DNA from 4 places in the Pseudoalteromonas sp. SCSIO 43210 genome. Region 3 is predicted to be linked to each of the others. Evidence: predicted binding sites of a transcription regulator. Region 3 holds the regulator's gene; each other region holds the start of a gene.
The links. Region 3 encodes sigma-54, which starts transcription at its own class of promoters, with help from an activator protein. Its sites were predicted from a motif close to GTTGGCACGNNNNTNGNNT; they were not measured.
Positions count from the first base shown of each region.

Region 1 (8,375 bases), 1.3 Mb from region 3:
ATTACGTTTGAGGGTAGCGGTGGGAATTACCATTATACTTTCAAAAATTGTCGCTATAGTTATGTGCTACCAGTAGCCATTATTGGCTGCTATTACATCACAGCCGGTTGGCTTTAGGTCTTAAAGACGTGAGTAGGTGTTATCGCAAGATGATGCAGAAGCTGCTATTAGAGGTATGTAACCTGAACTCTGGATAATAAATCTAAATATCATTATGGTTCAATATATTAGTAAATCTCTTAACCAGAACTCAGGCTATGTGACAATTTTATTATTAAGCTCTAGCTTTAACAAATGCTGCTATTGCTTCGTCTTTACAATGCTTAAAGAAACAATCTTGAAACCGTGAGCCGCCAATAGCTTGTTTAATAAGGTCGGGGTCTATCGATTCAAGTGCCTTGAGATAATCTTTAGCTATATCTACCTTTAATTGACTTAAAATACCAGCGTTAGTCACTTGAGATTCTTTACGATCAGCTGGATAACCTTGACCTTTTTCACCTGTAAATGCTTTTTCGAAAATGTATTTTATATTTAGCTCAGAACCCCACCCAAAACCTTTTGCATACGGTAAAGCCAGTGCATTACCATTGTTTATTTGTGCAAATAGATATGCATCAGAAGGGTCAATACAATAACCACATGCAACACCCGGAAAAGCATTGCTAGCCATAAGTGCACCTTGGCCTGTGCCACAACCTGTTACAACAAAGTCCACAGCTTTAGAGTTAAGCAATAGGCTGGCGATAATTCCTAGGTGGATATATGTTAATCTATGGTCGTTGTCACCATCCATGCCAACATTAAATACCTGATGATCTTGGGCTTTGGCCACAGTATTAAGTTGCTCAAGTACAATAGGGTTTTTTGCTGCTTGACTAAATTCATTCATTAATGCGATTTTCATAGATTTTACCAAATTAATTAATATTAAATTTATTCTACATTCAATTGCCACCGGTGGCAATTGTGGGTTGTCAGAACAGTAATTTATCCATTATAAAGTTTTGGATAGCTACAGTGATGCACTACTTTAGTTAAAATGCTTATAAATTAATAATCTTTCTCAACTCATTTACTTTTCTTGGTTTAGCGTATTGTTGCTCAATTTTACCAACAAGCTGTTTACGGCTACCTAAATTTTATCTAAATTGTGGTTAGTTGGTTGTCCTATTTTTACTAACGTTCTAATAATTAGTATTTTTATAAAATAGATCTAAGTGATAGGCTAAAAGTAGTAAGTATAAAATAGTAAGTAATTAAAAATAGTTCTCGCGCAACAAGGGACCCTCCTGTAAAGCGCTTTGCCAAGGAGTTTAGTATGATCACGCTTACCATTAATGGTAATAAACATGAGTTTTCTGGCGATCCGTCAACGCCAGTATTATGGTATCTCCGAGACGAATTGAATTTAACTGGGCCTAAATTTGGCTGTGGTATGGCGCAGTGTGGTGCGTGTACCGTGCATATTGATGGGGTAGCTCAGCGCTCGTGTGTATTACCTGTTGCGGCAGCAGCAGGGCGTTCAATTACGACAATTGAAGGGTTAAGCGAGCAGGGCGACCATCCAGTACAACAAGCATGGGTTGAGCATAAAGTACCGCAGTGTGGTTTTTGCCAGTGCGGTCAAATGATGCAAGCTGCAAGCTTATTAGCAGCAAACCCAACCCCTACCGACGATGAAATAGTAAGTAATATGTCGGGAAATATTTGCCGTTGTGGTACATACCCGCGTATTCATAAAGCAATTAAATCAGCTGCTAAAACAATGGCGAGTGTTCAATATTTTGACCCAAATGAACAAGGGGAAGAAGTATGAACCAAGATAACAAATACTTTGATTTAAACCGCCGTAAGTTTTTAAAAACTAGCGCAATAGGTGCATTGGTACTTGGTACTTATTTTGTAGGCAGTGCGCCAAGAGCATTTTCGGGTGTGTTAGAACAGCCATCTGAGCAAGCAAAGCGCGCAAACTTATTTATTGCACTGCGCCCAGACGGCATGGTTGAAATAACCTGCCATCGCTCTGAAATGGGTCAGCAAATTCGCACCGCGATTGCACAAATAGTTGCCGATGAAATGGAAGCCGCGTGGGATAAGGTTATTGTTATTCAGGGTAAGGGCGACCCTAAATACGGCGATCAAAATACCGATGGCTCGCGCAGTATTCGCTACAACATGCAGCGCCTGCGTGAAATGGGCGCAAGTGTGCGTTACATGATGCAGCACGCTGCCGCTAAGTATTGGAAAGTTGACCCGCAGACCTGTACAGCCAATCAACACGTTGTTACACACAGCTCAGGTAAATCGCTTACTTATAAAGATTTAATCGACTTAGCGCTTACAATAACGCCACCAGAAGCTGACAAACTAACACTTAAAACACGCAAAGAATGGCGCTACATTAATACTGGCATGGCGCACATAGATTTAGCCGATTTAGTAACAGGTAAAGCAATATTTGCAGCCGATGTACGCGAACCACAAGCGCTGGTGGCTATAATTGAACGCCCGCCGGTAGTAGGCGGTGTTGTTAAGTCATTTGATGCCAGTGCTACAAAAGCGATAAACGGCGTTGTAGATGTTATTGAAATACCTGCACCAAAAGGCGCGCCGCAGTTTCAGCCAAAAGGTGGCATTGCGATTATAGCTAAAAACACATGGGCTGCATGGCAAGGGCGTAAAGCATTAAAAGTCGTGTGGGATGATGGCAAAAATGGCGATTACAATTCAAAAGAATTTAAAAAGTCATTATTACAAACAGTACAAACTCCACAGGCAAACATACGTGATAAAGGCGATGCCATGGGCGTGTTGGCTAAATCGAGCAATAAACTCGTAGCTGATTATTACGCGCCGCATCTTGCTCAAGCACCAATGGAGCCGCCTTGTGCAACAGCTATGTACAACAAAGACAGTGTTGATATATGGGCTGCCACGCAAAATCCACAAGCCGATATGAAAACAGTGGCGGCAATGCTTGGCATGGATGAGAGCAAAATTAATGTTCACGTTACCATGTTAGGAGGCGGCTTTGGGCGTAAGTCAAAACCTGACTTTTCAGCAGAAGCAGCTTACCTTTCAATGAAAGTAGGCAAACCTATTCGTGTGCAATGGACGCGTGAAGACGACATACAACATGGTTTTTACCATGCGGTTTCGGCTCAGCACATTGACGCATCGCTAGATAAAAATGGCGCAATAGAATCGTATTTACACCGCACCGCGTTTTCACCAATTACCTCTACCTTTTCAGAAGGGGCGACTAGGCCAGGGAGCTTTGAACTGCGCTTAGGATTTACCGATAATCCTATTAACACACCTAATATGAAGTTAGAAAACGGTGATGCGCAAGCCAAAGCACGAATTGGTTGGATGCGCTCTGTATCAAATATTTTTCATGCCTTTGCTATTCAGTCATTTATTGGCGAAGCAGCGCACAAAGCCGGTCGCGACCAAAAAGACTATTTACTAGACACTATAGGTCCGAGTCGTATTGTTGATGTAACTGAGCAAAATGCCACATACGATAATTACGGTGGCGATAAAGCGGTTTATCCTCTAGATATTGGCAGACTGCGCCATGTTATTGAAAAAGTAGCTGACATGAGTAAATGGGGGCGAGAGCTTCCTAAAGGTCGAGGTTTAGGAATAGCAGCACACAGAAGCTTTTTAACTTACGTAGCTACGGTAGTTGAAGTAGAAGTATCGGATGCTGGCGATTTAAACGTAATTAAATCGTGGGTTGCCATTGATGCGGGTACGGTTGTAAATACCGACACCGTTAAAAACCAAACCCAAGGAGGCTCTATCTACGGAATTACAACAGCAATCAGCGATGGTATTACCTTTGATAAAGGCCGTGTACAGCAAAGTAACTTTCATGATTATCGCGTACCGCGTATGAGTGACTCACCTCTTGAGATTGACGTTGAAATAGTACAAAGTGACGCACCTCCAGCGGGGGTAGGCGAGCCATCTACACCGGTTTATGCGCCAGCATTATGTAATGCTATTTTTGCCGCGTGCGGAAAGCGTATTAGACAGTTACCGATTGGTAACCAATTAAAAGCGTAACTAAATAACCTACAGCTTAAACAAAAAAACCGCCAAATGGCGGTTTTTTTTAGAAGTTAGCGATTAGTGAGTTTTTTCAAACTCATCAACTTCACGCTCTGCTTCTTCTTTAGATTTACCATACTGCTGCTGGATTTTACCCACTAGCTCTGTACGGCTACCTTCAATTTTGTCTAAATCGTCGTCAGTAAGATCGCCCCATTTCTGTTGAGCCTTACCTTTAAGTTCGTTCCAATTACCTTTCATACGATCGCTGTTCATAAGTTTCTCCTTACTTAGATTTAATTAACGTTCAGTATAAAAGGAGCAAAGCGTGTACCAACAAGTTAAATCTTTATTTTATATTAATAATCAGTGTGTTATGTTTTTATTGAGGCAGTAATAATTAATGCTGTGAGCACATCCTTAAAAAATGTACAGAGCAGTCTGTAATTATTTCTGATTATGTAACCCTTAATTAAATCCTTTATAACCACACAGCTTTAGCGGCGCGTTTATTTTTGGTTTTTGTTACAATGCACACAAAGCAATTTTGGGTAAATAGCTGTGCTGCCGGTTCAAGACATATATCAACAACTCGTTACTACATTACAAAGTAATCCTATTACGTTATTACAAGCGCCGCCTGGTGCGGGTAAGTCTACGTGGTTGCCGCTGCAACTAATGCGCGATGGGCATTTTAAACGTATTGTAATGCTAGAGCCTCGCCGTTTAGCTGCACGTAATATTGCCAGTTATTTAGCAAAGTGCCAAAACGAGAGTGTTGGGCAAAGTGTGGGCTTGCGGATTAGGGGCGAGAGTAAAGTAAGCGCTAATACGCGCCTCGAAATAGTCACCGAAGGCATGTTAACGCGCATGTTGCAAAACGACCCCGAATTAAGCGATATTGATTTACTGATATTTGATGAATTTCATGAGCGTTCAATTGCAGCCGATACCTCACTTGCCTTTGCGCTCGAGACCCAAAGTGCGCTGCGTGAAGATTTAACCATTATGCTTATGTCGGCAACTCTTGATACTGAGCGTTATACAGCGTTTTTTGACTGCCCTGTAATTCAATCAAGCGGTCGCAGCTACCCAATAGGCGAAATATACATACCCATAAAAGATGAAAGCCGCTGGCTTGATGCAATTCCTAACATAATAAAACAAGCACTTAATGAGCAAACAGGTAGCGTATTGGTGTTTTTACCTGGGCAGTTTGAGATACTACGCGTGCAACAAGCACTGAGCGATTTACCAAGTAACTGCCAAGTTGCAACGCTATTTGGCGAGCAAGATAAAGCTAATCAGCAAGCTGCTATTGCTCCTGCACCAAACGGCATGCGCAAAGTAGTGCTAACCACCAATGTAGCCGAAACCAGTTTAACTATTGAAGGCATACGCATTGTAATTGACAGCGGCAAGCGCCGTGCAGCCACCTTTAATTTAAAAACAGGGGTTACAGAGCTCACAACACAAAGTATATCGCGCTCATCTGCTGTGCAGCGTGCAGGGCGTGCAGGACGTATAGAGCCGGGCATTGTTTATCGAATTGGCTCAAAGCAAACCTTTGAGCGACGTAATAGCCACGACAATCCCGAAATACTCACATCAGACATAAGCCAGCTTATGCTTGAGGCAAAGCAGTGGGGAGCCAGTATTGATGAGCTAACCTTGCTCGATAAGCCCACTGAGCAGCAATGCGAACAAGCAAGTAACCTGCTTAATATGCTTGAAGCTATTGATAGCAAAGGTAAGCTCACACCGCTTGGCAGTAAAATGTTAGGTTTTGGTGCTGATATTCGTTTGGCGCATATGCTATTAAAAGCACAAATACTTGATGACCAACTCCCTGGTATTTTTAGGCTCGCTATTTATTTAGTGGCATTACTTGAGAGCCGAGTAAATAGCGCAAACGAGTTGAGTTTAGCGCTGCATAGCCAGCAGCAACGTCCGCATCCGGTATTTAAACAACAGTTAAAATATTGGCAAAGCCGCTTAAAAGTAAAAGACGAAAACAGCGAATTAAATACGCATTATATTAGTTTGCTAGTGGCATTGGCATACCCCGATCGCATCGCTAAAAAACGCGGTAATGGTTACCTACTTGCCAATGGTGCAGGTGCTGAGTTAAATGCAGATTACTGGCACAACGACGATTACTTAGCTATAGCAACCATGGGCGGGCACAAAGGCGGGCGTATATTTACAGCCACCGCGCTTAACCCATTTGAGTTACAAGAATTTTTACCGCATTTATTTAGTGAACTTACTCGTTGTGAGTTTGATGAAAAATCAGCGCGCTTTATTCATCAAGATGAAGTAAAGCTCGGGGCTATAACGCTCAGCAGCCAGCCTAGTAAACAAAAACTAGATAAGGGCGAGCGCGCTAAAGCGTGGCTTAACTTATTTGCTAAACACGGTTTTGCATTATTTAACGAGCAACCTGATGCGCAACAATTGCTGATACGTATGAGCCTAGCAAGTAATTTAATGCCCGATAAATTCCCGCAAATAAACGAGCAACAACTTATTCAAAATGCAGCGCAGTGGCTAGGCGTGTTTTTAGAAGATATTAAAACGCTCACGCAGCTTAAAAAGTTTAACTACTTTGAAGCATTACAAAACTGCTTTGATTGGCAACAACAAACTACGTTAAAAGCTTTATTACCTCTGCGCTTAACGGTGCCCAGTGGCTCAAATATAAAGATAGAATACCAACTTGATGGCCCCGCAAAGCTAAGTGTGCGTATGCAAGAAGTTTATGGCTTGACCAGTACGCCTAAGCTTGCCAACGGTAAATTGCCACTGCTTATGGACCTGCTATCGCCAGGTAAACGCTCATTGCAACTTACTCAAGATTTAGCCCACTTTTGGGCTAGCAGTTACCGCGATGTGCAAAAGGAAATGAAAGGTCGCTACCCTAAACATTTTTGGCCAGACGACCCCGCTAATAGCGTTGCAACCAACAGAGTGAAAAGCAAAATGTAGGTGTTAATTCACTTAAAACTGATTTTGTTTGATTATTGAACTTACTAAGGTAATGTACCTATAAAATATTTTTAGCTACAGAGAATAGTCAATGAGGTTACTTTTAACATTAGGTTTGGCTTTAGTAACTGCTTTTTCGGCGAATGCTGAAAAGCCACTCGACTTAAATGCGTTTGCGCAGCAGTATTATAAAACAATGACCGCCACACAAGCACCTAACGCAGGTGCTAAAGAGCTTGAGGCTTATCTTGCATTGTTAACCGATGATATTGGTAATCAGCATATTCCGTATCAACCGGATGACTCACGTACTCCTGATGGCAAAGAGCAGATGCGCAAAGGTATGAGTTTTTACTTAGGTGCACACACGTTGTTTGAAAGCACACTGCTTAATACATTTGTGTTTAACGATACAGGCTTTGCTATTCGTTATAAGAATTTTGCAAAAGGTATTCACCCACAAAGTAAGCAGCCAATAGAATACACCTCCACAATGATGGAAGTAATCGAAATTGAAAACGGCAAAGTGGCGATGATCCGCAAATACCATGAATAATACTTAAAGTCTTATAAGCATTTTTATTAATTACTTTTTTGGATGGTAGTTAATCTATGTAAAAGCGTCGTATACAGCTAAATGCAGAGTATCGGCGTGATCTAGGTTTTTAAAATAGCCTAATTTCACTTGGCTTTTATTACCAAAAATAGGCGCTGTTTCCTTATTCAATCGCCTTGCTAAGCCTTCCATTAATTCACCTTCTTTACCAATGCCAATATAAACCGATTGAGGAAACGATTGTGGATCAAAAGGGCTATTTAGTAATTCATTATCGGCCCACCATAAGCTTGAGCTAATTATTACGTAATAATTAAAAGTTGCAGAGTGATTAAATAAAATATCGCTTGAAAGCAGACCAGCTAATGATTGACCAATTAAAGTATTTGTTGAGTTGGAACGGTATGTTTTATTAATCAGTGGGCGAAGCTTGTCGTTTATAAAACTAATAAAAAAGGTGCTATTAAAAATATCTTTTTCATTCAATCTATTTAACCGGCTGGTTTAACATTAATTGTGCAGTAATTAAGTATATCCTATCAGAGCTCAATGGCTTTATCTTAATCCTATGAATCTCTAATACGATTAGGCCCTTTTCGTTTTATGTCTATTTGTGAATTTATACTACGCTTTGATTAGAAATTAATACGTTATAGCGAAGGTATAGTGAATGCATGAGCAAAAAATAAATATACTTTTAATTGATGATGACGAATTACTATTACGTGCACTAGCAAAAACGTTGAGCCGCTTATGTGCAAATGTAACT
Region 1 covers NZ_CP087225.1:2,045,953-2,054,327, forward strand. The annotation lists partial or broken gene LOS73_RS08745 (hypothetical protein) at 1-117, shown strand, start outside; gene LOS73_RS08750 (RpiB/LacA/LacB family sugar-phosphate isomerase) at 275-907, opposite strand; gene LOS73_RS08755 ((2Fe-2S)-binding protein) at 1,322-1,819, shown strand; gene LOS73_RS08760 (molybdopterin cofactor-binding domain-containing protein) at 1,816-4,077, shown strand; gene LOS73_RS08765 (CsbD family protein) at 4,141-4,338, opposite strand; gene hrpB (ATP-dependent helicase HrpB) at 4,624-7,050, shown strand; gene LOS73_RS08775 (nuclear transport factor 2-like protein) at 7,142-7,606, shown strand; gene LOS73_RS08780 (alpha/beta hydrolase-fold protein) at 7,661-8,092, opposite strand; gene LOS73_RS08785 (HDOD domain-containing protein) at 8,277-8,375, shown strand, end outside.
Region 1: LOS73_RS08765 (CsbD family protein) is a predicted target of sigma-54. The motif match lies at 4,382-4,400, and genes of this name have one in related genera.

Region 2 (8,375 bases), 1.8 Mb from region 3:
ATGGCGTATTTTTTGCTTTATTCAAGGTAAGTCAATTTTTTGGAGATGGTTATGGCTATCAGTTTTGATAAGGCATTAGGTGTGCATCCGCAGGCTATGTTGATCCGTTCACAACGAGCAGAAGTAATTGCAACTAATATTGCGAATGCTGATACGCCGGGCTACAAAGCAAAAGATATTGATTTTGCCTCTGCATTAAAAGCGGCAAGATCAAACCAGCAAAGCGGCAATACAATGGTACGAACTAACGATAAACACATCGGTGGTGGTACTCGTAGTATGGATGATTCAGAATTATTTCGCTTACCAAATCAAGCAGATACGGGCGATGGTAACTCGGTTGATATACAAGTGGAACGAAACTTGTATACACAGAATGCTATGGAGTATCAGGCCAGCTTGCAATTTTTAAGCAGCAGATTTAAAGGTCTGAATAAAGCACTCGGTAGTCAAGGATAAAAATTATGAGTTTATATAATGTATTTGATATTGCAGGTTCAGGTATGAGCGCACAAAATGTACGCTTAAATACCACCGCAAGTAATATTTCTAATGCGAATACGATTAGTTCTTCTCAAGACAAAACATACCGAGCGCGACAACCTGTATTTGCTGCTGAACTTACCAAAGCTTCAGCATCGGCAAGTAATCAACAGGGCTCCGCCGTTGGCGTTAAAGTTTTAGGCATTGTTGAAAGCAGTGCTCCATTACAGATTGAGTATAATCCAAATCACCCGAGTGCGGATGAAAATGGCTATATTTATAAACCCAACGTTAATGTTGTTGAGGAGATGGCTAATATGATTTCTGCCTCTCGCTCTTATGAAACAAACGTGCAAGTTGCAGATGCAGCTAAGCAAATGTTAAGTAAAACACTGCTGCTAGGTCAGCGGTAACCGAGGGTAGGTTATGAATAACGATATAAGTACATCTTCATCCTATTTAGACTCAATCCGTTGGCAAGAGCAGCAAGTAGCTAGCAGCGAAGATGAGAGTGACGCGTTAACACAAGAAGATTTTTTCTCGTTGTTGACGCAGCAATTGTCGTATCAAGATCCCAGTAACCCTGCGGACAATGATCAAATGATTGCGCAAATGACTAGTTTTACTATGGCGCAAGGCATTACAGATTTAAATACTAACTTTGAATCTTTAGCCTCTTCGATGACGTCTAATTCTGCATTACAAGCCTCAACGCTTGTTGGTAAGCAGGCTTTACTAGAGTCAAATACCCTTGATTTAAATGAAACGGGTGATGCTAGAGGCTCAGCAGTAGCAGAAGAAGCTATGGATAACCTTAAAATCAAAGTAACTGACGAATCAGGTCAATTAGTAAGAACGATTGATATGGGTTCTCAGGCAGCTGGAGCAATTCGCTTTGCTTGGGATGGTAACAACGAAGCCGGCGAACGTTTACCTGAAGGTGAATACACAATAACAGCTGAAGGAAGTACTAACGGTGAATTTTCAAGTTTACCCGTTGCTACTTTTAAGAACATTGAAAGTGTAAATATTAACGGCTCAAGTGGCATTATTATTAACACTAAAGAAGGTGCGGTTAGGCTGACGGATGTCGCAGAAATCGCATAATTAATTTTAGTATTTTTTGCCTGCCAGCAGGCTTCAGATTGATAGGTTAGAGGTGAATTATGAGCTTCAATATTGCATTAACAGGCCTTGCTGCCGCGCAAAAAGATTTAGATGTAACAGCAAATAATATTGCGAACGTCAATACTACCGGTTTTAAAGAGTCACGCGCAGAGTTTGCCGATGTTTATGCATCGTCAGTATTTAGCGCAGGTAGGACTAAAAATGGTGATGGTGTGCAAACGACGATGGTTGCACAGCAGTTTCACCAAGGATCACTGCAGTTTACTAATAACTCTTTAGATTTAGCTATTACAGGTGAAGGTTATTTTGCGATGACCGATGATATTTCATCGCAAGATTTAACCTATACTCGTGCCGGTGCATTTAAATTAAACCAAGATAATTTTATGGTTGACGCTAAGGGTAATTTCTTACAAGCATTCCCTGTAGATTCATCAACCGGTGATACAACATCAGTGAGTTTGAGTACGACAAACCCAGTTCAAATACCAGATTCATCAGGTTCGCCACGTGCTACAGAAAATGTATTCTTATCGTTCAATTTAGATGCTACAGCTGATGCACCGGGTATAGATTTTGATCCTACATCCAATGGTACTTATAACTCATCTACATCAACGACAGTTTATGACTCGTTAGGTGAGCCGCATATATTGCAATACTTTTTCGTAAAAGAACCTGACGCAGCTTCAGGTGGTGCAGATAATAGCTGGGAAGTGTATGCGACACTTGATGGAAAGGTAGTTGATGGAACTTCGGGCGCAGAACAAACCACGACCCCTTATGCACCGATCACAACTCTTGGTTTTGATTCAAGTGGTTTACCTGCAACGACAGGCGGAGTAGCAAATACAAACCTAACCACTTTTGATGAGATAAACCTACCTGCTGGTGCTGGTACTGGTTTATCTACAATGCTTGATAATGGTGCTACATTCCCAGGCACAGGTATTGAGCTTAATTGGCGTGATGAAAACAATACGGCAGGACGTATACCAACACAGTATTCAAGTGGTTTTGAAGTTAAAGCACTTGATCAAGATGGTTCGACTGTTGGTCGTTTAGCTGGAATTGATATTGGCACCGACGGTAAACTAGTTGCTTCATACAGTAACGGTGATTCAACATACCTTGGCCAGATAGCTATGGTTCGCTTTCCTAATTCGCAAGGTTTATCACAAATAGGCGACACAAGTTGGAAGCAAAGTATTGACTCAGGTGAGCCTGTTGCAGGTGAGGCAGGGTCAGGTACATTTGGTAGTATTAACTCATCAGCACTTGAGCAATCAAATACTAATTTAACTAATGAGCTTGTCGATTTAATCACAGCTCAACGTAATTACCAAGCTAACTCGCGAGCGCTTGAAGTTAACTCAACAATCCAGCAAAGTATTTTGCAGATTCGATAATTTAAATTTAATTAAATATTTTAGGCTGCATTTTGCAGCCTTTTTTATTTTAGCCTCTAAACCAATGGTTACAGTAAGTGGCTATCATTTCTATTGTTTGTTTCATCACTCTAATGTTACGTAAACTCTAATCTGGCATCTATTTTGCATTTGTTAAGTTAGAGATTTTTAATGTGAGTCGATGTTATGGACAAAATGGTCTACATTGCGGCCTCAGGCGCTAAACAGAGCCTGCAGGGCCTTGCCCTTAAAGCCAATAATTTGGCGAATGCCAATACGACAGGCTTTAAATCAGACTTTGCTCAAGCACGTTCTATGCAAGCGTTTGGTGAAGGGCTGCCAACACGTGTATTTTCGATGCAAGAACGTCCGGGTTCAAACATGACATCGGGTGGCATAGTTGAAACAGGCAGAGACTTAGATATCGCAATGAGCGATAACGCATGGCTGAGTGTGCAAGATGCGTCGGGTAATGAAGCTTACACTAAAGTAGGCACGCTCAATATCACAGCAGAAGGCATGCTGGTAACAAGTCATGGACGTCAAGTTATTGGCGAAGGTGGTCCAATTATACTGCCTGTACCAATTGAAAAGGTTGAATTTAGTCAAGATGGTGCTATTCAGGTTCGTCCGCAAGGCGCCCCAGCAAATTTTTTAGAAGAAGTTGATCGCTTAAGAGTCGTTGAGGCTGATAATTCACAACTTGAAAAAGGTAATGATGGCTTATTTAGACCAAAACCAAATCAAGTTGTTGATACTTCCGCTAATGTAAAAGTATTGAGTGGAACCTTAGAAATGTCGAATGTAAACCCCGTTCATGAAATGGTCGATATGATAAGTCATCAACGCCAATTTGAATTACAAGTCAAACTGATGAAAACAGCTGAAGAAATTGACGAACGTCAAGATCAGCTGTTGCGCATAGTTTAACTTTAAAATGAGGACACTATTATGAATCCTGCATTGTGGATCAGTAAAACAGGGCTTGATGCTCAACAAACCGATATTTCGGTTATTTCAAATAATTTAGCGAATGCCAGTACGGTTGGTTACAAAAAAAGCCGCGCTATATTTGAAGATTTACTTTATCAAAATATTAATCAGCCAGGTGGTCGTTCATCGCAAGACACTGAAATGCCATCAGGCCTAATGTTAGGTGCGGGTGCAAAAGTTGTAGCCAACCAAAAAGAGTTTACGCAAGGTAACATGTTAACCACCGAAAACTCACTAGATTGGATGATTTCCGGCGAAGGTTTTTTTGAAGTGCTGCAGCCAGATGGCAATATTGCCTATTCGCGCAATGGCCAGTTTACCACCGATGGTGATGGACGAATTGTTACATCGGGTGCTGGTTATGTTATTCAGCCAGAAATGAATGTCCCCGAAGATGCTCAATCGATTACTGTTTCGCAAGACGGAGAAGTATCTGTTCGTGTTGCAGGTCAAGCCGATAACGTAGTTATTGGTCAGATCACCATTAGTGACTTCATTAATCCATCGGGTCTTGAGCCGATTGGTCAAAACCTTTATACCGAAACAGCTGTAAGTGGTGCTCCGGTGCAGGGTAACCCTGGTGTTGAGGGGCTTGGTAGTATTATTCAAGGCTCACTTGAAACATCAAACGTAAATGTCACAGAAGAGCTGGTAAATCTTATCGAAACTCAACGTATTTATGAAATGAATTCAAAAGTAATTTCAGCCGTCGACGAAATGATGAGTTATATCAATCAGCAACTATAAGGTTTAGGGGCAGAATATGCGTAATATTATGTTATTTGCGGCAGGCACTCTATTTTTAAGTGGGTGTGTATCAACACAAAATAGTGAAATAGTGCAAGACGATCCTTACTATGCGCCAATGTACCCAGAACCGAATATAGAACCTGTTGTAGCTACTGGCTCCTTATTTAACACGAATGTGTCGAACGATTTATACGCGGACAGAAAAGCTCTGCGTACCGGCGATATCATTACGGTTAAATTGCAAGAATCTACCCAAGCTACAAAAGCGGCAAAAACAGAAACAGATAAGCAATCTGACACGAGCCTTGACCCTGTAATTGGTTTGGGGGGACTTCCTGTTAATATCGGTGGCGACAGTATTCAATTTGGAATTGGCAGTGATTCATCGTTTTCTGGTGACTCTAAATCAAATCAATCAAATAGTTTATTTGGCAATATATCGGTTAATGTGATGCGTGTTTTACCAAACGGTAACTTAGTTATTCGAGGTGAAAAATGGTTAACTCTTAATACAGGCGAAGAGTTTATTCGCTTAGAAGGGTTGGTGCGCCCGCAAGATGTTGGCTCAGATAATACGGTTGAATCAAACCGAATAGCTAATGCACGGATTCAATATTCAGGTAAAGGGCAAACCCAAGAAGCACAAAGTGCTGGTTGGTTAACGCGCTTTTTTAGTAGCTCGCTCTTTCCTTTTTAGAGGACATTCAATATGAATGTATTTAAGTTTTTTTGTTTAATTGTTTTGCTGGGATGTCAATTTTCGGCACATGCAGAGCGTATTAAAGATATCTCTATGGTTGAAGGTGTGCGTTCTAACCAATTAGTGGGTTACGGGTTAGTTGTTGGCTTACCTGGGACTGGCGAGCAAAGTAAGTTTACCCAACAGAGTTTCAAGGGCATGTTAAGTAATTTTGGTATTACACTGCCGGCTAATTTAAGCCCTAAAATTAAAAATGTGGCTGCTGTTGCTGTGCATGCAGAGTTACCTGCGTTCAGAAAACCAGGACAAACAATTGATATTACCGTGTCGTCTATTGGCAGCGCCGGTAGTTTGCGCGGTGGTACTTTAATTCAAACATTTTTAAAAGGTGTTGATGGGAATGTATACGCTATAGCACAAGGTAGCCTTATTGTTGGCGGCTTAGGTGCTGAGGGGTTGGATGGCAGCAAGGTTGTTATAAATACACCCACTGTCGGTCGAATTCCCAATGGTGCTACTGTTGAACGTGCCGTTAAAAGTCCATTTATGCAAAGCGACTATATTACTTTTAATTTAAATCGCCCAGATTTTACAACAGCGAAACGTTTAGAAAGTACGATAAACGACTTAGTTGGTCCCAATAGCGCACAAGCTATTGATGCTGCATCTATTCGTGTTATTGCCCCAAGAGATGCATCACAACGTGTATCGTATTTATCAACACTTGAAAACTTAGAGTTTACCCCTGCGGATAACGCAGCAAAAATTATTGTTAACTCTCGTACGGGGACGATTGTAATTGGGAAAAATGTAAAACTACAGCCAGCCGCGATTACTCATGGTGGTTTAACTGTGACGATTACCGAGCAACAAAATGTATCTCAGCCTAATGCATTAAGTGAAGGTGAAACCGCCGTTACGAATCAAAGTATCATTGATGTGAATCAGGATGATTCACGTGCATTTGTATTTAATCCTGGTGTTAGCTTGGACGATTTAGTCAGAGCAATCAATGAAGTTGGTGCTGCACCAGGTGATTTGATGGCTATTCTTGAAGCGCTAAAAGAGGCTGGTGCAATAAACGGTCAACTAGTTGTTATTTAGTATTTAAACACGCCCTAGTAACATTTTTACTAGGGCAAAATCATTCCCTCGCAATATATCTAATTTAAAGTTAGTCAACTGGCTCAATTTTTGCATTTTAATTGCATTACTCATTATTGTGTCAAAAAGCTGATGGAAACAAATCATCTCGATAAGCAAAACTTTTTTGATTTAGGCAACTTAGATTCACTTCGTAAAGAAGCCTTAACCAGTGGTGATTCATCGACTGATGCATCAAAGGCTGCGCTAAAAAAAGCCGCTGCACAATTTGAAGCAATTTTCACTCAAATGTTACTTAAAAGTATGCGCAAGGCAAACGAAGCATTTGAGGACAAAGAAAGCCCATTTAATTCCAGTGGGGTTAAGTTCTTTGAAGAAATGCACGATCAACAATTATCGACAGAACTATCATCAAATGGTTCTTTAGGCCTTGCAGACTTAATCGTTCAACAGTTATCCCCTGATGGTAAAAATTTTATGCCCGGATCTGTTTTGAGAACAACAGCGGACTTTTTAAGTGATAAGCGAGTGGGCTCAGAGCTTCCTCATGAAAATAATAATAAATCAGTAGAGCCTGTAAGTACGAACATGAACATGGATATTACAGAATCAAAAATAGAGACTCCGGTATTTGAATCGGCTGAAGAGTTTGTTAGCTCTGTGTGGGAACACGCTAAAACGGCAGCAAAGAAAATTGGTTTAAACCCGGCTGTAATGGTTGCGCAAGCAGCGCTTGAGACTGGTTGGGGTAAACATATCATTAATAAAAGTGATGGTAACAGTTCAAATAACTTATTTAATATTAAATCAGATAAAAGCTGGGAAGGTGAAAAAGCCAGTAAAGTCACACTCGAATTTGAGCAAGGTACAGCGGTCAAAAAGAAAGCAAACTTTAGGGCGTACGACTCAATAAAAGAAAGTGTAAATGACTTTGTTGATTTTTTGACACAAAACCCACGCTACCAAGAAGCATTACAAAATACAGCAAAGCCAAGCGACTTTTTAGATTCGTTACAAAAAGCGGGTTATGCAACCGATCCAAATTACGCTAGCAAAATAAAACAAGTACTCAATAGTGCAGAATTAAAAGATATTGCAGCAAACGCGATTCGCCAAGGAGTAAAGTAACATGTCGTATGATTTATTGAGTATTGCCAGTTCAGGAGTCAGAGCTAGTTCTGAGTTACTGCAAACGACAAGTAAAAACATTGCCAATGTAAATACAGAAGGCTATGTACGCGAGCGCACAGAATTTACTACCATGGTAGATAATCAGGTAGGTAGGGGTGAAACCTACCGTTTGCTAAACCAATTTGCTCAAGAACAGCTAAACAGAGATACATCTAATAAATCATTTTTTGATCAGTTTGTAACAGAGGCAAATAGGGTTGATACCTTATTTTCAGAGGAAGCAAATAGCTTATCTACAGGCATAAATTCGTTATTTAATAACATGCAAGAGGCACTCAATCAACCATCATCAACGGTAGCTCGTTCTTTAGTTATTACTGATGCACAAAGCTTAATTGATCAAATGGATAGACTCTCAGGTATTGTCTTTGATCAGCAAAGTATAGTGAATGAACAATTAGAAATATTTTCAGAGGAAGCCAATACGCTAATCCAAAGTATTAGCGCTTTAAATAAAGATATAGCTGCTGTAAATGGAACGAATAATGCTGCTGATGCAAGTTCAACTTTTAACGAACGTGACAAAGCAATACGTGATTTATCCGAACTTATAGATATAGAAACACTTGATGGACCAAATGGTGAAAAGCTTGTGTTTATGGGTACAGGAGAAGCCG
Region 2 covers NZ_CP087225.1:3,879,843-3,888,217, reverse strand. The annotation lists gene flgB (flagellar basal body rod protein FlgB) at 52-459, shown strand; gene flgC (flagellar basal body rod protein FlgC) at 465-896, shown strand; gene LOS73_RS16945 (flagellar hook assembly protein FlgD) at 910-1,590, shown strand; gene flgE (flagellar hook protein FlgE) at 1,650-3,020, shown strand; gene LOS73_RS16935 (flagellar basal body rod protein FlgF) at 3,207-3,950, shown strand; gene flgG (flagellar basal-body rod protein FlgG) at 3,972-4,760, shown strand; gene flgH (flagellar basal body L-ring protein FlgH) at 4,777-5,460, shown strand; gene LOS73_RS16920 (flagellar basal body P-ring protein FlgI) at 5,473-6,567, shown strand; gene flgJ (flagellar assembly peptidoglycan hydrolase FlgJ) at 6,700-7,695, shown strand; gene flgK (flagellar hook-associated protein FlgK) at 7,697-8,375, shown strand, end outside.
Region 2: flgJ (flagellar assembly peptidoglycan hydrolase FlgJ) is a predicted target of sigma-54. The motif match lies at 6,645-6,663, and genes of this name have one in related genera.

Region 3 (8,375 bases):
CTGTTGCACTAAAGGAGACTCATGATTGCGCATTTCGTCAGGTGTTCCACAACCAATTACACCCTGATCAGCTATAATAATAACGTGGTCAGCAATACTCATTACCTCGTTAACATCATGGGTTACAATTAAAGAAGATAAACCAAGCACTTCGTTGAGTGACTTAATTAATTTAACCAACACCCCCATAGAAATAGGATCTTGGCCTGCAAATGGTTCATCGTACATTATAAGTTCAGGGTCGAGCGCAATAGCACGTGCCAGAGCTGCGCGCCTAGCCATACCTCCCGATAATTCAGAAGGCATTAAATCTTTCGCTCCGCGTAGCCCAACAGCTTGCAATTTCATTAGCACAACCAACCGAATTAGGTCTTCACTCAACTCAGTGTGCTCCCTAATTGGGAACGCTATATTATCGAATACCGACATATCAGTAAACAACGCACCACTTTGAAAAAGCATACTCATTTTAGTTCGCGCTTCGTAGAGTTCTTTGCGCGACATATTTGGGATACTACCACCTTCAAATAAAATATCACCGGAGTCAGGCTTAAGTTGACCGCCAATTAAACGCAACATGGTCGTTTTACCAATTCCGCTTGGCCCCATAATCGCAGTGATTTTACCTTTAGGAACGCTAAAGCTCATATTTTTATATATGCTTCTATCGCCTCTCGAAAAGCTAACATCCTTGACTTCTACTATTGATTGCGACAAGTCGCTCTCCATAACAATGTTCACTAGTGCACCTATTTTAAAGCTTTTTTAACCAAGATGGAAAAAACAATTCGTAAGATTTTGTAATACACTTGCAAAAAGGAGTATAAGACTCGTTTATAACGGCTTAACTGCAGCTTAAGGTGCTGATATAAGCGCCTTAAAATATTATTCAACAAGTTATTGTAATTAGAGTTGACCTGACTCTTTTATTTATACTTTCACCTTTGCTTTTGTTACTATTCGCGCCATCTGTATTTTGAATAACTGGCTTAATATAATGGTTACCTCGTTTGTTATTTTAATTCTTGGTTTTGCGGCTCTTGTTTGGAGTGCAGACAGGTTTGTTTATGGCGCAGCGGCACTTGCAAAAAACTTTGGCGTACCAACCCTAATTGTAGGCTTAACTGTTGTGGCAATGGGTTCGTCAGCCCCAGAGATGATGGTTTCCGCTTCTGCAGCGCTCGCAAATAAAACAGATACTGCAGTTGGTAACGCTGTCGGTTCAAACATAACAAACATTCTACTTGTGTTAGGTATTACAGCGTTATTTAGACCTCTGTCTGTATCTTCAAGTACATTAAAACGCGAAATGCCACTGGTCTTGCTGATATCATTCGCTACCTGGTATATTTTTTCAGACAATTATTTTTCATTAGCCGAAGGTATCGCCTTACTTATTGGCTTTATCGTGTTTATAGGCGGTTTGATTATTATTTCACTGCGCGCAAAAAACCAAGATGACCCATTTATAACCGAAGCCTGTGACGACGTACCTAACGATGTACCAACTAAAAAAGCGGTATTTTGGTTAGTTATTGGCATGGTTCTACTCCCTGTTAGCTCACATTTTTTAATTGGTTCAGCAGTCGACATAGCTAAATACTTTGGCCTAAGCGATCTAGTCATTGGCTTAACTATTATTGCCATTGGCACGAGCTTACCGGAGCTTGCAGCTTCAATTGCCGGTGTATTAAAAAATGAAGATGATTTAGCTCTAGGCAATATTGTTGGTTCAAACATTTTTAATATATTGGCTGTGTTACCGCTCGCAGGTATTATTAATCCATCCATTATCGATCCGTCAGTAGCGAGTCGAGATATACTCATTATGATTGGTGCAACATTTGCTCTTATCATCATGTCATTGAACTTTAGAGGCACCCAACGCATCAATAGAGTGGAAGGTGGCTTATTGCTTATCGCATTTTTGGGCTACCAAGGGTATATTTTTAGTCAAGTAGGGTAAATAATGACGACGCTGAACTTTATCGAACAGGGTCTTCGTGTTCTCAATATTGAACGCCAAGCACTTAATGACATAGCGCAATATGTAGATGAAAATTTTCATCAAGCATGCCAATTAATGTTTGACTGCGAAGGTCGAATTATTGTTATTGGCATGGGTAAATCAGGCCATATAGGTAATAAAATTGCAGCAACACTTGCAAGTACAGGAAGCCCTGCCTTTTTTGTACACCCAGGCGAAGCTAGCCATGGCGATTTAGGAATGATCACCAAAAACGATGTTGTCATGCTTATTTCAAACTCAGGTGAGACGAGTGAAGTTTTAAATATTATCCCTGTTTTAAAACGCCTTGGCGCAAAAATAATCGCCATGACAGGCAATACTAAATCGACCATGGCAACACATGCAAATGTACATGTATGCATTAAAGTAGAAAAAGAAGCATGCTCTTTAGGGTTAGCACCAACGGCGAGCACTACAGCGACTCTTGCTATGGGCGATGCGATGGCAGTGGCTCTGTTAGAAGCTCGTGGTTTTACCGCCGATGATTTTGCGCTTTCTCACCCTGGGGGCAGTTTAGGCAAACGATTATTACTAACCTTAAAAGATGTTATGCACAGCGGCGCAAATACACCTATTATTAGCGTTTCACAAACCGTAAAAGATGCACTTATTGAAATGTCAGCCAAAGGCCTTGGTATGACAGCCATTGTTGATAAAAGTAATCAGCTCGTGGGATTATTTACCGACGGTGATTTACGCCGTATTTTAGAGCAAAGACTAGATATTCATACAACACAAATAGACCTTGTTATGACTAGGTCATGCACAACAGCTACACAAGATATTTTAGCTGCTGAAGCGCTTAATATAATGGAACACAAACGTATAAATGGCTTGATTGTTGTTAATGAGCAAAACCAGCCTATTGGCGCACTAAATATGCAAGACTTATTAAAAGCAGGAGTATTATAAATGCAATTTGAAGAACTCTATCAACCGCTGAGTGCTGATGCAAAAGCACGTGCTAAAAAAGTAAAACTACTTATATGCGATATTGATGGTGTATTTTCTGATGGCCGAATTTATCTTGGCAATCAAGGTGAAGAGCTCAAAGCATTTAATACAAAAGATGGTTTTGGCATTAAAGCGCTTATAAACAGTGGCTTTGAAGTGGCTGTTATTACTGGTCGCCATTCGCAGATAGTGCAACAACGTATGACCAGTTTAACAGTACAACATATTTATCAAGGTCAAGAAAACAAGCTTATTGCTTACGAAGAGCTAAAAAACAAGCTTCACCTAAGTGATGATCAAATTGCCTACATTGGTGATGATGGCCCCGATATGCCAGTAATGGAATTAGTCGGGTTTGCCGTTGCAGTTAACGATGCTCACCCACTAATCAAGCGTTTATCACATTACACGACACAGATGCTGGGTGGTTTTGGCGCAGTGAGAGAACTAACCGACTTACTTATGCTAGAGAACGACAAACCACTTACTAGCAAAGGTACTAGTTCATGAATACAGCGCGCATAATTTTAAGCGTTTTATTCATCAGCTGTATGGTTTGGCTTTGGTACCCTTATTTTGCACAAACAAATATGACAGCTCAGGTTGAAGCTGAAGTTATCGCTAAGCCTGATTATATTGCTATTGAGCTAAAACAAACGGCCTATGATGAAAATGGTAAAATTAATCATAAAGTTACAGCTGCTAAAATGGAATTATATCAACAGTTAGGCTTTACCTTTTTTGAAAAGCCCATTTTCACCTTATATAACGAAAAACAAACATGGCGAATAAATGCAGACGAAGCAACGTTATATGAAGGAAAACAATTAATTTTAGAAGGTAACGTGGTTGCCAATAATCTTACTGATAATGCAATGATAGACAAGATTAATGCGGATAATATTCAAGTAGATATAAAACTACTCACGATGCGTTCAGAGCAACCCGTTATTGTTACGGGACCCAATTTAAAGATCACCGGTAAAGGCCTTGAAGCCGATTTAAAAACTGAAGTGATAAAACTTATTAACCATACGCGAACTATATATTATGACCAATAAAATTTCAAAAATACTTATTATTCCGACACTTATACTAGCTTTCAACCTTAGCGCTGCTGAACAAGCGATTCAACCTGCAGCGAATCAAATATCAATAAGTGCCGACAAACAAGAAGGCCAATTAAAAGAAAACGTCGGAATTTTTGAAAAAAATGTTGAGATTATTCACGGCAACCGTCGTATTACAGCCAACCGTTTAGAAGTACATAAACGTGATGAATTAGGCGATAATAAACAGCTACTAATTGCAACTGGTAGCCCTGCATATTTCGAAGAAAAACAAACTGATGGCACTATAATGAGCGCCAGCGCAAACGAAGTTCGTTATGATGTAGCTAAACGATTTTTAACCCTTATTGGCGATGCACAAGTATCGCAAGCGGGTCAAAAAATAAATGCCAAGAGTATTACTTACGATATGCAACAGCAATTAATTAGCGCTGAAAAAGACGAAAACTCAACCGATCGTGTGCATACTATTTTAGTACCTATTGAGACTAAAAAAGAAAAAAACGATAAAGGTCAGCCATGAGTACATTAAAAGCAGAACTATTAGCTAAAAGTTATAAAGGCCGTGAAGTTGTAAAAAATGTAGGTCTGGAAGTAAAGGCTGGCAGCATAGTCGGGTTACTTGGCCCTAATGGTGCAGGTAAAACCACAACGTTTTATATGATTGTAGGCCTTGTACCTAGTGATAAAGGCAAGATTTCTATCGACGATAACGATATTACTCTTTTACCTATGCATAGTCGTGCTAGATTAGGCATTGGTTACTTACCCCAAGAATCATCAATTTTTAGAAAGCTTACTGTTTATCAAAATTTAATGGCTATTTTAGAAACACGTAAAGAGCTGAATAAGCAAGCAAGAGAAGACACACTTAACAATTTATTAGATGAATTTAGTATTCAGCACATTCGTGATAGCCAAGGTATGGCATTATCAGGAGGCGAGCGTCGCCGAGTTGAAATAGCGCGAGCACTAGCCGCTGATCCTAAATTTATATTGCTTGATGAGCCTTTTGCTGGTGTTGACCCTATTTCAGTGTTAGATATAAAGAAAATAATAGAACATCTTAAAAATCGTGGTATTGGTGTGTTAATTACCGACCATAATGTAAGAGAAACTCTTGATGTTTGCGAAAAAGCCTACATAGTTTCTCATGGTGAGTTAATTGCATCAGGCACTCCAGAACACGTATTAAACGATAAAACAGTACGTGATGTTTATTTAGGCGAACAATTTAGGCTGTAACATTTACGCCATGTCTTTAAGCATCTGCTAGTATTAATTATAACAACATAAAAGGATTGTTAGAGATACATGAGGCAATCATTACAGCTGCGCATGGGCCAGCAACTTACAATGACTCCACAGCTGCAACAAGCAATTCGCCTGTTGCAACTCAGTACATTGGATCTCCAGCAAGAAATACAAGAAGCACTCGACAGCAACCCCCTATTAGAGGTTGAAGAGCAAGATTACGCCGAAGATTCTGCTGGTAAAAACGAGCAAAAAGCAGATAACGACGATGTCACTGTTAGCGCAAATGCTGATGATGTTCCGAGCGAATATGAGCAAGACAGTGGTGAAGCACTTGCTAAAGATACGCTAAGTGATGAAATGGCTATGGATGTTAGTTGGGATGAATATATGAGCGCAGCCCCAGCGTCATCATCAGGACCAATGCCTGAAGATGAATCTATATACCAAGGCTCCTCAACTGAAACGCTCCATGAATACCTAATGTGGCAACTACAACTGACTCCCTTTAGTCCTACCGATGAAGCGATTGCGATTGCGATTGTTGAAGCCGTCGATGATTCGGGTATTTTAACGCTAAGCTGCGAAGAAATTTTAGAAAGTTTTAATCAAGAGAACGAAGAAGACAACGAAGTTGAACTTGACGAAATAGAAGCTGTTTTAAAACGAATTCAATTGTTTGACCCTGTTGGTATTGCAGCACGTAGTTTACAAGAATGCTTATGTATTCAGCTGAACCAATACGATAAAGAAACACCCTATATTAATGAAACAAAAATGATTTTAACCGAGCACATTGATCTATTAGCTGCTCGCGACTATCGTACATTAATGAAAAAAACAAAGCTCAAAGAAGAAGAGCTTAAAGAAATAATGACTTTAATACATACTCTTAGCCCAAAACCGGCGGATACTATAGTTAGAGAAGAATCTGAGTATGTAATTCCTGATGTATCGGTGAAAAAAATAAAAGGTCGCTGGGTTGTTGAACTAAACCCAGATAGCATGCCTAAAATCAGAGTCAACAGCCAATATGCAGCAATGTCACGCACCGTTAAATCAAGTGGTGATAGCCAGTTTATTCGCTCGCATCTACAAGAAGCTAAATGGTTTATTAAAAGTTTAGAAAGTAGAAACGATACACTATTAAAAGTAACTAATTGTATTGTTAAGCAACAACAAGGTTTTTTTGAGCATGGCCCCGAAGCCATGAAACCAATGGTTTTAAATGATGTAGCAGAAATGGTCGAAATGCACGAATCAACTATTTCACGCGTAACAACTCAAAAATATATGCATACACCTCGCGGTATTTTTGAGCTTAAATATTTTTTCTCAAGCCATGTAAGTACTGAAAATGGAGGCGAATGCTCATCAACAGCAATACGCGCTCTCATTAAAAAATTAATCGCAGCAGAAAACTCAGCAAAACCATTGAGTGATAGTAAAATTGCAGATATATTAGCTGAGCAAGGAATAAAAGTAGCGAGACGTACAATCGCAAAGTATCGCGAATCTCTAGCTATTCCACCGTCAAATCAGCGAAAAAGTTTGATTTAAGACGCTAAACAAAGAGGGTAATGCTTATGCAACTAAACTTAACTGGTCGTCACGTAGAAGTAACTGATTCATTAAGAGATTATGTAAATACCAAATTTGCGAAGCTAGAAAGACACTCAGATCATATTAATAATGTTCATGTCATTCTTGATATAGAAAAATTAAACCAAAAAGCTGAGGCAACGATTCATGTAAGTGGAGCTGAGTTATTTGCCTCTACTGAACATCAAGATATGTACGCCGCCATTGACTCGCTGATTGACAAGCTCGATCGCCAAGTTATTAAACACAAAGAGAAGCTTGCTCGACACTAATATTATGAAATTAAGTTCACTTATATGTCAGGACTGCAGCAGAGCTGCGGTCCTTTTTAATAGTAAAAAAAGAATTTTAGAGTTCATCAGTCAACTTGCTCATGACAAGCTCCCATATCTTTCTCAACAAGATATTCTCAGCGCCTTAATGAATAGAGAAAAACTGGGAAGCACTGGTATAGGAAGAGGCATTGCAATCCCTCATGGGCGAATGAGCGGCGCAGAAGAGCCCTTAGCACTCGTATTAGTAAGCGAAACACCTATTAATTTTGATGCAATAGATAATCGCCCTGTTGATATATTTGTTGCTCTCATCGTACCTGATGGCGATAACCAGCAGCACTTAAAGACGCTCGCAACGATAGCTGATAAACTAAATAATAAAGATTTTTGTAAACAGTTACGCAGCGCAAAATCAGATACTGAACTGTATCAAGTTATTGTAGAACAATCGTAATTAACATAATGGGTGATAAATGGAATTAATTATCATAAGTGGCCGTTCCGGTTCTGGAAAATCGGTTGCTTTACGCGTAGTTGAAGATTTAGGTTATTATTGCGTAGATAATATTCCAATTAATCTGCTACCTTCTTTAGTGAGAAGTGTATCTGATAACTACGACAAAATTGCAGTTAGTATTGATGTCCGTAATTTACCAAAAGAGCAAGATGAATTTAACGATATCCTTGAATACTTACCTGGCTTTGCTAAACCGACTCTGTTTTATCTAGACAGTGAGGATCAAACATTAATTAAACGTTTTTCTGAGACTCGCCGTCTACACCCGTTATCAGTTGACTCATTACCTCTTGATTTAGCTATAAAAAAAGAAAAAGAACTACTCGATGTTCTCACTACTCGCGCTGACTATATGATCGACACGAGTGATTTAAGTGTTCATCAACTTGCTGAATCAATTCGTGAAAAAATTCTGGGTAAAAAAGATAAACAACTCATTGTTACTTTTGAGTCATTTGGCTTTAAACACGGCATTCCTAAAGAAGCTGATTATGTCTTTGATGCACGCTTTTTACCTAATCCACATTGGGAGCCAGAATTAAAACCTTTAAATGGCTTAGACCAACCCGTAAAGGATTACTTAGCCAGCCACAGCATTGTCCAAAAGTTCACTTGGCAAATTCAAACTTTTGTACAAACATGGTTGCCACATTTAGAGCGAAATAACCGTAGCT
Region 3 covers NZ_CP087225.1:750,325-758,699, reverse strand. The annotation lists gene LOS73_RS03360 (ATP-binding cassette domain-containing protein) at 1-729, opposite strand, end outside; gene LOS73_RS03355 (calcium/sodium antiporter) at 998-1,966, shown strand; gene LOS73_RS03350 (KpsF/GutQ family sugar-phosphate isomerase) at 1,970-2,941, shown strand; gene kdsC (3-deoxy-manno-octulosonate-8-phosphatase KdsC) at 2,942-3,493, shown strand; gene lptC (LPS export ABC transporter periplasmic protein LptC) at 3,490-4,044, shown strand; gene lptA (lipopolysaccharide transport periplasmic protein LptA) at 4,034-4,576, shown strand; gene lptB (LPS export ABC transporter ATP-binding protein) at 4,573-5,298, shown strand; gene LOS73_RS03325 (RNA polymerase factor sigma-54) at 5,368-6,867, shown strand; gene hpf (ribosome hibernation promoting factor) at 6,894-7,181, shown strand; gene ptsN (PTS IIA-like nitrogen regulatory protein PtsN) at 7,186-7,638, shown strand; gene rapZ (RNase adapter RapZ) at 7,658-8,375, shown strand, end outside.

Region 4 (8,375 bases), 470 kb from region 3:
TAAAAAGAACGGAAACACCGGCACTAAACGAAGAGTAAATAAGTAAAATCCACCTTCTTTTTCAACGCCAGCATCAATTGCGGCTAAGCGCTCAGGAAAACGTTGTTTAATAGTGTCGCGTAGTAAGTAACGCGATACTAAAAAAGCAAGTGTTGCGCCAATAGTTGAGGCAAAAGATGCAACCAATAAGCCTTCAACTAAGCCAAACAATGCACCTGCTGCAAGTGTTAAAATAGCGGCGCCTGGTAACGAGAGAGCAGTTACTACTACGTACAGTAAAAAGAACCCACCAATAACGAGTAACGGTGACTGCTCTTTGTAATCGCTAAACTGATCCATCGATCCTTTTAAGCCATCAAGCGTAAGTAGTTGGTGTAAGTCAAAATGAAAGAACAGACCGACAGCGGCCGCTGCAATCAATAATAGAAATATTTTTTTTATCATGTTCTCTCTCTTAAAAACTATGCGTAAGGGTTAACTTGGCGTTTATTGGCAACTCAGGAAAAGCTAAAGTTGCACCAAAGTAACCGCCTTCAAATACGGGGCGCCAGTTTTTTTGATTTGTGACGTTATTTACATCTAAACGTAATTTAGTACTAGGCGTAAAAGCATAGCTAGTATTTACGTTTAATGTGTACTGATCACGAATTTTTACCGTCGCTAAAAAGTCCAATGGGTAACTCTTTGTATATAGACCTGAAAAAACCCGTTTGCCATTTCGAATTAATTGAATAATTTCCGTTAAAACTGAACGATTGCTCAGGAATGCCTTGAACTTGGCGATTAGAGCGTGCAAATGGTGTAAAGCTTGGGGCACCAACACCGGTGCCTGCGATAATATCTGGACGAGAGTTGTCAAATGCATCTGCTACTTGCGCCGAATCTTGACTGCTTGCAGAATTGTCGTAACGTGCATCAATATAACTGTAGCCGGCACTTAACCAATAAGGGTAGGCATCGTAAAACACTTGGCCTTCAAACCCTTGTGTACGAATACCGGTATTGCTTCCATCGCGGTTACGTAAACTACGACGTTGGCTAAACAAAGCACCATCGGCGTACCAATCGCTGTCGGTTGGTGCGTATTTTAAACCAAACTCAACAAGGGTGTTTTCGGTAGCAAAATTTTGTGCACTGATTGTGTTGTCGCCACCCAGTGATGTACCGCCAGCCATGCTGTTTGATGTAGCTTCGTTATAACTTGCTGCACCGTAAGTGGTGTAATCACCATTTAATCGGTAGTTAAAGCTAACTTGACCCGATTGCAGCGTGTCATTAATGCTATCACTTGCTGCAACTTGACCTTGTGGTGCGATTGGGTCGTGCGCATCTACATCATAATAATCAACACGATAACCTACGCTTGTATGAAACTTATCTGTCCAATCAGAATCTTGCTGAATAGCAAAACCCGTTTGCCATGAGCGCGAATCGGTAGTGTCTGATAAGTTAAAGTCGCCGCTGCCATCGTTATTAATATCGTACTGACCACCAGGGGATACAAATACACCTGGGCTAATTTCAATTAAACGCGCTTGCTGTGCATCAGTTAAAGGAATGCGGCGATTTGAAATTGGGCCAGTTAAATCAATAGGCAAGTCGGCTTCGGTAGTAAATTGGCTATAGCCTAATACGCGATTATAGCGCACATCAAATGCAAAAATTGTTTGCTGTTCATTGCTCCATTGGTAAGTCAATTCGGTACGATTTTGCGCGGTATCGGCACCGTCTATAATTTCAACAAAGCTGTTTTGTGCAATTTCTTCGCGTTGTAAGTGCTGAAAATACGTAATATTTTTTATTGATGCATTACTGGAAAGTTCACGCTTATAAATGCTGTGTAATAAGTAAGTAGTGGCTTCGTTTTGATTATCAGGATCGGTAAGTACCGTACTACGGTCTATTTTTACTTGCCCAGTAGGTGAAACAATAGAACCAGCCGCTGGTATTGTACTGCCATTTGCTTGTACGCCTTGGCCAGTAATGTATAAGCCATGATCTATGAGTGCTTGTGTTGGGCGGTTAATACCTGCGTTATCGGTAAATTCAACTTGGTACAACTCAAAGTTAAGATCCCAGCTGCTCTTGTCATCAGGTAATACCCGAAGGGCAGCAAATAGGCTGTCACTTTTAGTACCTGAAAAATCATAGTAACTGCCGTTATCTATGTGCTCAGCGCTTACTCTAAAGCCAACTTTGTCTTTTACAATCGGTGCGCTGTAATCGACCAAAACGCGGTATTGATCCCACCGGCCTGCGGATAAACTTGCTTTGCCTTTGCTTTCATCGGTAGATGCTTTTTTAGAATGTAGATTCACAAAGCCGCCGTTACGTTGACTTGAGCCAAATAGAACCGGCGGTGCGCCTTTTACAACATCAATTTGTTCTACTGCGTTGAACGATAACGGCACCCCAAAACCATTATTGCCAGCTTGGCGGCGTGTACCATCTTGAAAAAGCTCACCCAATTGTCCGCGAATTGTTGGCAAACTTGGTGCACCAAAGCCACTCGCTGAATAGGTATTAGGGCTTACTGCTAATACATCTTGTAGCGTAGTAATATTAAGTTGCTCTATTAACTCACTTGAAATTGGTGTTACCGAGCGGGCTATATCTTGTAGTGCTAAGTTATCACCAAACGGGCCATCTACAGTGGTATCTTTAACTGAAAGGCCTTGAGATTTAGTAATTTGGCCCGCCACTTCAATGTGCTCTATTACATCATTTTTTGTTATTTTTAATTCTTCAGCTGCAAATGAGTTAAGTGGTGTATTTAATATGGCGGCTAAGGATAAAGCCAAGTATGCGTGTTTCAAACGTTTTCTCTCTACGGTTATATGTTGATGTCGATAAAGACCGAAAGGTTTAAAAATAACTTTCAGTAAAACTTCGATTCTTTTTGTTTATAGAACATTATAAAAACAGTTGCTTTTTAGGGGCTGTAATTAAGTAATGTTGTTTCATTAGTGGATGAAACATCAATAGAGCAATTGTATGATATTCCCTGTAAATTATTGCTTTTAATCGGCTTTTTTATTGTAGTCTACTTTTGGGTAGTTAACCTTTTATTATGTATTAACTTTCATATAATAAATCTGCATATTTCAAATAATCCACGCTTTATTTTCTAAAAGTAAAATAAGCAAAAATAATTACGCTGTGTTTGAAATAAAAACTAACTAATACGGTCTTGAATTACTTCAAGGTTTATTTATACATTTTTGAGGGAATTTTTATGACAGGTTCAATGAGTTCAGAACGTACAAAATCGTCTGCAGTGGTCTCTTTTATCGCTTCGTTTGGGCGTTTTTATTGTAATGATCATGTGGACATTCGATAAATTCGTAAATCCAGGCCATAGCGCACGTATTTTCGAGCACTTTTATGGGATCAGCGGTTCATCAGACATGGTTGCTTATGTTATCGGTGCTCTGCAACTTGTATTAGTATTGGCATTTTTAGCGGGTATTAAAAAACGCATTACTTATGGTGTGATTTTTGTGATGCATGGTTTGTCTACGCTTTCATCTTATAACCAATACATTGATGGCTTCAACAACTTATTATTCTTCACTGCATGGCCAATGTGGGCTGCGTGTTTTGCACTTTACTTATTACGCGACCAAGACGTGAAATTTACTGTGAAGTAGTAAAAGAAAAAATGGTTATAAGCCATATGGCTTATAACCAATAAGTACACAGGGAGTGTGTGGAAGTCGATTTATATGTTATGCAACTAGTGCATAGCATGGTTATATTGCTCAGCAAGGCTCTCTTTTTGCCCTTCGTTAAGTGCTTTCCCCGCTAATTGAAACACTTCGTGTTCTTCTTCACTTAAATGATGATGTACCAAATGGTGCAGCTTTTTAGCTGTAACTAACCATGCAGACGAGCTCATTTCTGTATCTTCGAGTTGTTCAATTAATTCATCAATTTCGTGATGTTCAGCTACGCTGTGGCGTGCTTTTTCATGAGTTAAGTCATCAAACATAAGTGGGTTATAAAAGTAACGTTCTTCAAATTTTGCGTGATCTTCTAATTCTGTTTTTAGCTCATCCATTAACTTGTGGCGCAGCTCTGTGTCGCCGTGTGTTTGAATAAGCGCATCTACCAATTCTCGTTGTTTGTCATGGTCATGACGTAGTGCTTCAAAAATATTCATAATTAGTCCTTTTACAATTTATTTGCTTATAACACTAACTAGCAAACGAAATGCCAAATATTAAGTTATTGTATTTTAATGAATATATTTTAATTTTTTTATTCTTAGGCTGCTATCACTGTAAATTTTACATTTGCATGAATGCAATAATTTCAGGTTTTTGCGTAGTTCAATTATAAAAGTGAGTATAAATCCCTACAGAACCTTACAAATATTTACTGGTTGTTTATTTTATTGCAGTGATAAAGTAGCAGCGTTATTTAGGTACAACCTATATGTTACTCCCACATATAACATCAATCGGTATAAATGCAGGTAGCACGTTAACTTAATAGGATAGTTTAAGGATGAACATAAAAACCCCCATCGCCGCATTATTGCTGTGCGCTCTACTGAGTGCATGTAGTACTGCCTCGCGTTCTGACCCTAACTTATGCATTGAAAAAGCTGAAACGTTTGATCGGAATGGTGCTCAAACAAGCTCACAGGTTTATAATCAATGCATTAGCGCACAAATTAAAAAGGATGAAAAAAACGACACTTTTTTTGATACTATTGGTAAGTTCTTTTTTGAATTTTTTGTAATGGTGGTAAAAAAGTAAATAGGCTAACTTGCAGCTGTGATTTAAAGTAAATAAGTTGCGTAAAAATAGGATTGGTTATGAAGCAATTGTTGATAGCAATTTCACTTTTATTATTACTAAGCGCTTGTACGGCGAAGCCTTACGCAGGCTCGGCAAAATGTATGGAACAAGCAGATATTGCATACGAAACCGATACACGTAAAAATGAGACATTAGATAATGAATGCAAAGCTGCAAAAGTAAATACGCCTAATAAAGAGCTTGAGAATCATGGCTTGGTTGATAGAAGCCTTTTACAGCTAATCGTTAGCGTTTTAAATGGCGTATTTTAATAGTAAAAATATAATTAAATAAGGTATGTATGAGAGAAGAACTAAGAACAAAAATAATTACCGTATGCGATAAAAAAATAGCAGCTAAAGGCGAAAATGTGGGGCTTTCTTTTTATGCATTTTTTGCCAATAAAAACGACGACCCAGAGCTACTTATGGAGGCCGCTACTTGGTGGATACACACCCATAAATTAGATCATTTTGTAAAAGCACATAAAATTAAACAGATGGTTTTAGATGGACTTTAGTCAATAAACTGAGCAAGTACTTCTAGCTGTGTTTATTTAATCAACAACGACTTGGTTTCTTCCGTTTTCTTTTGCTTTATAAAGTAATTTATCTGCATGCTTAATAAGAACATCCAGTGTGCTTTTTAAAGGGCTACTTACAGAGGCTCCCACACTAAAAGTGATTTTTGTATCACTAGGAAGGTCTTTTATATTACTACAATGCTCGGTAAACCTAGTGGCGAGCTGGTCAAATATATTTCGAATAGCTAGTTCGTCAACTGAATTTAGTGCAAACAACCATTCTTCGCCGCCGTAGCGGCCAAACTGATGATCACCACTTAGTGTTTCTTTTACAGCTTTTGCAAAGGCAATAAGAACTAAATCTCCAGCATCGTGACCAAATTGGTCGTTAACTTTTTTAAAGTAGTCTAAGTCAACAATTGCTATCGTCATTTTACCTTCATCAAGCTTTGCTTCTGCTGCGCGCATTATTCCTCTACGATTAGGGCTATTTGTTAGATAATCTGTTAATGAAATATCGTGATATTTTTGACGTTGTCGAGACTGTTTGTAAAATAAAAAGAATGAAACAATAACTAAAATAAACGCAATAGCAGCGCTAAGTCGCCAAATTATTTTTTTTTGATACTCTTCTTTTGCTTGCAGTTCACTAATGTCTTTTGCGTATTCTAGTTGTTGTATTTTTTCTTCTTGTTCTTTTACTTCAAACTTGACCTGCAGTGTTTTTATATTATTTTCACTGGTTGCTTCGTAGTGTTTTTTTGTATAAAGGAGCTTTTGTTCAATTGCTTCAAAAGCCTCGTCAGTATAGTTAAGGTGTCGCTTTAACTCATAGCGTTTACTTAGAAACTCGGCTTTATAAATGCTGCGGCTGAATTTATCTAATTTTAAAAATACCTCATCGTTTGCTTCATTTGCTTGATCAAGTAAATCTAGTTTTATATATATGTCAGCTAACAAAATGAGTGAAGCAAGTTGCATGTCGTAAATACCTGCAGAACGAGCGAGCTCAATGTTTTCTTTAGTTAAAGTTAAGGCTCTGTCGTAGTTTGCTTGTAAGTACTCAATACTGGCAATTGAGTATTGGGCAAAGGTTAGGCCTTTTTGCGCATTAACTTTTTTAAAATAAAATAATGCTTTGTTTAGATATATTAAGGCATCTTTAGGTTTTTCTATCTCAAGCAATACATTACTTAAACTCCAATATGCTTTTGCAGTAAAAAGCCCATCTTGCGTTTTTTCATATGCTTCAACCGCTTTCTTTGCATAATATACGGCTTTGTCTTTTTCATTTAGATAATTGTATGCATCGGCTATTTTTCTAAAAAAGTATCCTTGAGATGCTGAGTCGTCATCTTTTAATGCTAATTCTAGCCCCTCCAGTGCAACATTTAGGGTTTTTTTCAGTGCATCTGTATCGGTGTAATAGTAAGCAAGTGCTCGTAAAATAATGATTTTTTCTTTAGTCGAATACTGTTGCAAGCTCTCTTCTAATTTCGTGGCTAGTATTAGTGCTGGAGCTGGGTTTGGCTTTCTCGCTAAAGACTTCAGTTGTGATTCGAGAAATAATAAATGAACACTTTTTTGATTTGGTAACTCTTTGTTCTTTAAGTAATAAGACAAGTGTGTGTTTAACGCCTCGTATTTTTCTTGTCTAAAAAGTAGCTCCGCATACAAAGCGGCCGCTTCTAGATGAAGTTTTTCCCAATTTTGCTCTTTGCTTATTTTAAACGCCTGAGCGAGTTTGTCTTCATTTTGAAGATAGTCTATTTCATTTAGTTTTATGTTATTAATGAGAGCTTGAGCCGCTTGGTAATTTTGCGGATATGGCTCATCGTTAGCTGAGGCAAAATTACACAAAAGTAAAAACGAGACTAGAGCAATACACTTTGCCCATAAAGTATTATCTAAAATGTTTATTTGTATATTGCTAGTCATTTTAACCCTTTGATGACTTATTTTTATCAGTGAAATAATTTTGTTTACATTGTTTGTTAAGCTATTTCTTGAATCTATTTTTATATTTTTTTTTGAAAAAACTTAATCATAAACGATTTCAATTTAACTAATAAAAACCATAATTTGTATAATATAGCAGTTGTGGCCATATGCATTTATTAAAAATCAGCAGCTACTTCAAACTCTAATCGTTTAAGCGTAATTGGGTGAGTAAATGCTAAGTATTCTGCATGTAAATGTAATCTATCGGCTTTTTGTCCGTAATGTGTGTCGCCTATAATTGGCATGTTTAAACCTAAACTGTGCGCGCAATGCACTCTTAATTGATGAGTTCGCCCTGTTTTAGGGTATAACTGTAATCGGGTAATGTTGTTGTTACGCTCTAAAACCTGCCAGATAGTAAGCGACGGCTTACCATGTGTGTAACACACCATTTGGCGCGGCTTGTCATCAAAGTCGAGTACAAGCGGCAAGTTTATCTCGCCGCTATCTTCACTTACATTTCCATCTACTAGTGCGACATAACGTTTATCTATAGTGCGTTCAATAAACTGCTTTTGCAGTGCTTTGTGCACGCGTTTATTGAGTGCGATCATCAATAATCCAGAAGTCGACATATCTAATCTGTGTACAATTAGTGGGCCTGATGCCTCTGGAAACTGCGTTTTGATTCGCATATAAACTGAGTCATCAATATTAACGCCAGGTACCGATAAAAACTCAGCGGGCTTATTTACCACAAGTAAGTCGTCATCTTTATAAACAATACTTAAATCTTTACCCTGAGCTGGGTTGATAAGTAGCGGGTTATCTTCAACGTTTAAACCCTTTAACATATGCCCAAGTATTGGTTGGCATTTACTGTAACAAGATGGGTAGTAATTTTTATGCTGCCTAATTGCTGATTTTGGCGCTGCTCCCCACCAAAACTCTGCCATAGCAAGTGGCTTTAAGTCATGTTTATAGGCGTATTGTAATAATTTAGGCGCTGCACAATCGCCAGCACCCGAAGGAGGCGTGTGCTCAGGTAATGCTGCAAAAATAGCATTTAAATCTGTAGTTTCACCATTTGCATTTAAAAATTGGT
Region 4 covers NZ_CP087225.1:1,217,193-1,225,567, forward strand. The annotation lists gene LOS73_RS05465 (FAD-dependent oxidoreductase) at 1-444, opposite strand, end outside; partial or broken gene LOS73_RS05470 (TonB-dependent receptor) at 455-2,816, opposite strand; gene LOS73_RS05475 (hypothetical protein) at 3,318-3,650, shown strand; gene LOS73_RS05480 (hemerythrin domain-containing protein) at 3,737-4,162, opposite strand; gene LOS73_RS05485 (hypothetical protein) at 4,510-4,764, shown strand; gene LOS73_RS05490 (hypothetical protein) at 4,824-5,078, shown strand; gene LOS73_RS05495 (DUF6500 family protein) at 5,108-5,326, shown strand; gene LOS73_RS05500 (diguanylate cyclase) at 5,363-7,267, opposite strand; gene LOS73_RS05505 (pseudouridine synthase) at 7,447-8,375, opposite strand, start outside.
Region 4: LOS73_RS05480 (hemerythrin domain-containing protein) is a predicted target of sigma-54. The motif match lies at 4,202-4,220, and genes of this name have one in related genera.